2 regions of the Teredinibacter sp. KSP-S5-2 genome follow, and region 1 is predicted to be linked to the other one. Evidence: predicted binding sites of a transcription regulator. Region 1 holds the regulator's gene; the other holds the start of a gene.
The links. Region 1 encodes sigma-54, which starts transcription at its own class of promoters, with help from an activator protein. Its sites were predicted from a motif close to TGGCACANNNNTTGCNNT; they were not measured.
Positions count from the first base shown of each region.

Region 1 (3,172 bases):
GCCACGCTATTCTTATTGGGCAAGGCTCTGCTCAAACAGGAAGGCACCAGCCTGAGTGGCGATAAAATTGAATATGATGTGAAAAAATCTGTTGTTAGAGCTGGCGGCACCAATACCGACGGAGACGATGGCAGAGTACGTATGGTCATTCCGGCCAAATCCTTGAAAAACTAGCATTCATCCAGGAAAAACGTTTTCATGCCCCAGCTGCACGCCAAACACCTCGCCAAAAGCTACAAAGGTCGCCAAGTCGTTATTGATGTTTCCATGAGCGTGAATGACGGTCAGGTTGTTGGTTTGCTAGGCCCCAACGGGGCGGGTAAAACAACGTGCTTTTATATGATTGCCGGCATCGTCAAACCCGAGCGAGGTAATGTATTTATTGACGGCAAAGACGTCACCCATTTGCCAATGCACGGTCGAGCCAAAGCAGGACTGGGCTATCTTCCGCAGGAAGCATCGGTGTTCCGAAAAATGACAGTTTCCGACAATATCATGGCGATATTGGAAACTCGTGACGATTTACGGCGGGGAGACAGAAACCAAGCCCTGCAGAACCTGCTCGAAGAATTTCATATTACCCATATCAAAGACAGCTTGGGCATGGCGTTATCCGGGGGTGAACGACGACGCGTTGAGATCGCTCGCGCTTTGGCAGCTGAACCCCAGTTTATCTTGCTGGACGAACCCTTTGCCGGTGTCGACCCTATTTCTGTGAGCGACATTAAGGACATCATAAAACAGCTGCGAGACCGGGGAATCGGGGTATTAATCACTGATCACAACGTTCGGGAAACTCTCGATATCTGCGAAAAGGCCTATATTGTATCGGAAGGGCATATCATTGCTGAAGGCGATGCGGGCGAAGTACTGAACAACAAAAAAGTTCGCGAAGTATACCTTGGTCAGCACTTTACGCTTTAACTTGCAACAAAAACTCATCCACCTACCCTCTTAGCTCTTGGCGCGGCACAAACTTTGCTTCGAAAAAGCAAAAAAGCCATTGCTTGTCGCTCTAGTCGCGACTAAACTTTTGAAATCTACTGGTAAAAAATTCGAGTAATCTCAAAGATTTAGCAGACTATGAAGCAAACCCTGCAGTTAAAAATGGGTCAGCAGCTGACGATGACTCCTCAGCTACAGCAGGCCATTCGTCTTCTCCAGCTTTCCACACTCGATCTCCAGGCTGAAATTCAGGAAGCGTTAGACAGCAACCCGATGCTGGAAACCCAGGAAGACAGTGGAGAAGCCTCTCAAGACACCAGTAAAGATCAATCAGAAAGCAAGTCCAACGAGCAAGAAACCTCAGAACGGGACAACTACGACGATTCCTCAGCAACCGACAGCGAATGGAGCGAGGACATTCCAAATGATCTTGCCGTCGACACCAGCTGGGATGATGTTTATCAATCTGCACCTTCCGGTTCGGGTCTTTCAAAACCAGACAACGAGGATTTCGACTTTGAATCACGGCGGGCGGTGACAGAAACCCTGCAGGATCACCTCCACTGGCAACTTAACTTGACTCCCATGTCCGATCTGGATCGGGAGATCGCCGAAGTTATTATTGATGCCGTCGAACCCTCGGGAATGCTCAGCCAAACCGCGGACGAAATATTCGAGGGCATAGTAAAGCATCACGAAGAGTTGGAAATGGACGAAGTCATTGCCGTCCTGCATCGCGTCCAACAGTTCGATCCGGTTGGGGTAGCCAGCCAGGACATTCGTGAATGCCTGATGATTCAGCTTTCCCATTTAGCACCGGAAACAGAAGAGCTGGCCACCGCGAAAAGTATCGTAAACCAGTATTTGGAGTTGCTAGGTAGCAGAGACTTCAAACAACTCATGCGCAGGCTCAAAGTAAAAGAGCCGCAGCTGCAAAAAGCCATTGCCCTGATTCAGAGCCTTAATCCCAGACCCGGCGATGCCATCAGTACTGAGACCGCAGAATACGTAGTACCAGATGTTTTCGTACAAAAGGAAAACAACCGCTGGCAGGTACAACTCAATCCGGAGATAGCCCCTAAAATACGCATTAATCAGGACTATGCTTCTCTGGTTAAGCGCGCCGACTCCAGCAGTGACAACACCTTTCTTCGGGATAACCTACAGGAAGCCCGCTGGTTTTTGAAAAGCCTGCAAAGCCGCAATGAAACCTTATTAAAGGTCGCGACATGCATTGTTGAAAAACAACAGGGGTTTCTCGATCATGGACCGGAAGCCATGCGACCGATGGTCTTACATGATGTGGCAGAAGAAGTGGAAATGCATGAATCCACCATTTCGCGTGTTACCACGCAGAAATATATGCATACCCCACAGGGGATTTTTGAACTGAAATACTTTTTCTCCAGCCATGTTGCTACAGACAGTGGCGGAGAGTGCTCATCGACAGCAATTCGAGCCATAATTAAAAAACTGGTTGCGGCAGAAAACGCGAAAAAGCCGCTCAGTGATTCTAAAATTACAGCACTCCTTGCAGAACAAGGTATCAAGGTTGCACGAAGGACGATTGCGAAATACCGTGAATCACTGGGTATTCCCCCGTCCAATGAGCGTAAACGTTTAGTGTAAACGCCAATAATGTTAGGGTTGGCACCCCTGAAGCCAGTATCAAATACTGGTAAAATAGTTAGGTTATAAATGACCAAAAGCGGTACCCATGCTTTTGGTTTTTTTGGTTATGAATGGTTTAAAAGTAAGTATCCGAAAGTCATGCAAATAAAATCAATTCTCACTCAGGATCGAACACGGGCCAAATGGAATTCCACCAGTAAAAAGAAGCTCCTTGAGCAGCTTTCGTACCTTTTTGCACAGTATTGCGAAGGGATAGACGCCGACGAACTATTTACCAATCTGGTTGAACGGGAAAAATTAGGTTCAACGGGTATCGGTGAAGGCATTGCCATTCCGCATTGCCGCTGTAATACCGGAGGCGAAACACTGGGAGCTTGTATCACACTGGACGACCCCATCGATTTCGATTCCGCAGACAGTCGACCTGTCGATTTACTGTTCGCCATGTTGGTGCCGGAAAATGCTGAAGCAGAGCACCTGGAAACCCTGGCAAACGTCGCCGAAGCCATGCAAAAAGCGGAACTGGTAAAACACCTTCGCGAAGCATCCAGCGACGAGCAGCTATTTCAGCTCATCACTCAACAAACCAGCCATT
Region 1 is NZ_CP120416.1:27,912-31,083, reverse strand. It holds gene lptA (lipopolysaccharide transport periplasmic protein LptA) at 1-174, shown strand, start outside; gene lptB (LPS export ABC transporter ATP-binding protein) at 199-924, shown strand; gene P5V12_RS00130 (RNA polymerase factor sigma-54) at 1,084-2,574, shown strand; gene ptsN (PTS IIA-like nitrogen regulatory protein PtsN) at 2,644-3,172, shown strand, end outside.

Region 2 (3,172 bases), 1.2 Mb from region 1:
TCAACGACATTATTGATTTTGTTGATTACGAAAAGGGAAAAATTCCAATACGAGCTCAAAGATGTATGCTGTCTGAATCGGTAAAAGATAGCTTATCTATTGTTAGCAGCTTTGCCGCGGACAGGGGGATTTCCCTGGAGGACAATACGGCCGATGCTGATATATTTGTCGATCCCGGTAGATTGACCCAGGTTATTATTAACGTATTAACTAACGGTGTGAAATATAATCGAACCGGAGGTTCGGTAACGTTAAGCTGTGTTCCTCAGGAAAAGTTTTTACATCTGAACATCACTGACACCGGGGTTGGTATTCCAGAAAAAGAACGGGATAAAGTGTTTAAGCCATTTGTTCGGTTGGATTATGCAGAAGCTCAAGCTATTGAAGGAACCGGTATTGGCCTAACATTAAGCCAGCAGTTAATAAGAGGAATGGGGGGCGATTTAGATTTTGAAAGTACTCCAGGGGAAGGAACCACATTCACACTCAAAATACCGCGTTACATCGAAACAATAAAGCACGAGCGAATTCAGTCGGAAACATGAAGGTTACCCGGTTGCTTGAATATTATATTTAATCTGGCCTGATTGAATTGTCGGTTGATATGAGGGAGTTGATCAACGATGAAGAGCCTCAGTAAGCATAGAAACTTGTTTTGTGTATCATCATTAAGCCGCTACTTAAGTACAGGTGTAAAAAATCGAACTATGAATTCATTCACAAATTAATCTATTAAAGGTGAGATTAGTATTGGTATTCAGTGCTTCTGTCAGTTAGTTAAAAAAAGTAATCGTTTGGCGCTGTTCCTATTTATTCTTACGGTATATAAATTTATCTCATAATTAACCTGGATTAAATCGTTGTTTATGCGCTTTGTGAATATGAACAATGGGTGCCGATTTTTTTTGCTAGGGATATTGAGCTTAATTATGTATAACAGAATAAATACAAAGTGAGCGGATAAAAATCTATATGATAATCGTTTTCACCTAAGCGTTTTTTTATTAAAAAACTCCATTGTAATCTGTCAGTAATATTTACAACATCACCCACTTCGTAAGGTAAAAAAAATATAACCCCTTGAAATAAAAGGGTATTTTTTTTTGGCATCCGTTTTGCTATTTGTATATGGGCGGCGTCCTGTGCTGCCTTGGAAATAGAATAAACTTACTGTGGGATATCAATAATGAAAAAGATTGTTTGTCTTTTACTTATGTTCTGGGTCGGGTCGGTTAGTGCAATACCAATTACCATCGATTTTGATGATCTAGGTTCGGGTGTTGTTGTTGGCGATCATTACGCCGACTTGGGTGTGACATTTGCGAATGCTGTAACGAATAGTTATGGGACTCTTCCCGGTGGATCTGATCCTACCTCCATTAGTCATACAGGTTTGGGATATCAGCCAACGCCTGCGAATCCAATCGAAGCATTTTTTAGCTCAACAATAGACACCGTTAGCTTGACGGGCGTAGACGTTGGCGGCAATGGCTTCATGTTAAGTGCATTCGCTGCGGACAATACATTATTAGCAACGGATGAAGTATTTGGAACTGGCGCTGGTGTGGGTGAGTTCTTTACTTTGAGCCTGTTTGCCCAAGGTATTAGCTATATTCAGTTTTCTCAAGTAACTACCGGTTATGGTGATGGTGTAGTATTTGATAACCTGGTATTTGATACTGTTTCAGTAGCAGAGCCTTCTTCCATTCTATTGTTGTGCATCGGCTTGATCAGTCTAGGTATTACTCGTAGAAAGCTGCAACATTAATTATCACTATAAATGTGAACATGCAAAGCCTCGAATTATCTCGGGGCTTTTTTGTTTTTGATCGCAACGTGATGTTGTCTTTGGTGTACTAAAAAGAATAAAGACTTATTCGACATTAGCTTGTTGTGTTAAATACCTCAGTCCATACCAAAGCCAATCAAATACGTCAGACATTTCCTGTCGCATATCGTGATTTACCAACCAGTGGGAATGGTCAGCAAATGCCTCTTGAATTGCTCTGGGTGGATGAGCACTTTGCCATTTGGCTTGTGCCAGCTGATAAAGGGTGTAAATAAACTGCCTGCGCTGAAACGAGGTGAGTTCTGGTGCAAACTGGTGAATGCAAGAAGCTAAAGTGTCAATTAAATCCGCACCAGCAAGTTTGAAACTGCGAGCAAATTCAGAGCTAATATTCTGCTCCAGTACAACAGGGGCTTGTACACTTAGCTGCATAAATAGTGGTTGTTGGTTAAAAAAATCCAGCAGTTGTTGTTTGAACTCATTTAGATTGGCATAGTTCGAACTTGCCAAACCATTGAGCGGGGCAGAAACCTGAATCAAGAGTGTTAAGAATATTTCTTCTCGGGAATCAAAATATCGATAGATCACACCTTTAGTGATATTCGCTTGTTTGGCGATATCACCAGCTGAAGGCAGGGAGTGCCCCTGGAGCATAAGCTGGGCAAGGGCATCAATAATGGATTGTTTACGCAGTGCTTTCTCTTCTTCGCTGCGGGCGCGCTGTTTTTGCATGTGTTTCCAAAAATTGAATAGTGGCCAATATGGTATCTTCTCGTGGCCGTGTTTGCCAGCCAAGCTCGGTACGTAGCGTTTGATCCTGATAACGCTGTTCCCGGCCAACGTATTCTGCTATCGCTCTTCTGCTAATGCTGCGCTCACTGCCGGTAATAATGTGATTTAACCAGTCGGTAAACGGCAGAAGCCTGGCTAACCACATGGGAGCAACTTTATCGCGTGTCTTCACTGACCGATAAGATCTTACCCAGTTGACTAATTCTCTGCCGCTACCCGAAAAGCTACCTGCAACATGTCGAGCCTGACGATTACTCTCATAAACCAGAATATGCGCCTCAGCCACATCACGCACATCGACGAAGTTAAAGTGCAGAGGGGGAGCCATAGGGAGTTTGTTCATTAATATCTGTTCTACCAACTTAAGGCTATCGGTCTTGGTTTGGTGACTGGGGCCCAAAACCGTGGCGGGTAAAACTGTAGCGAGGTTTAGCCCGTATTTGTCGGCAAGTTGCCAGGCTAGCTGTTCGCTGAGCGCTTTCGAGCGAGCGTATAACTCGGGAGAATAGAGGTTGTAGTGTTGATTTCCCAATGCTGGCGCGCCGGGTTTTACTGTTCCGATTGCAGCGATGCTGGAGGTGTAAACCACAC
Region 2 is NZ_CP120416.1:1,220,473-1,223,644, forward strand. It holds gene P5V12_RS05760 (sensor histidine kinase) at 1-545, shown strand, start outside; gene P5V12_RS05765 (PEP-CTERM sorting domain-containing protein) at 1,187-1,768, shown strand; gene P5V12_RS05770 (TetR family transcriptional regulator) at 1,874-2,521, opposite strand; gene P5V12_RS05775 (NAD-dependent epimerase/dehydratase family protein) at 2,475-3,172, opposite strand, start outside.
Region 2: the regulator sigma-54 is predicted to act here: its motif matches at 1,105-1,122, upstream of P5V12_RS05765 (PEP-CTERM sorting domain-containing protein).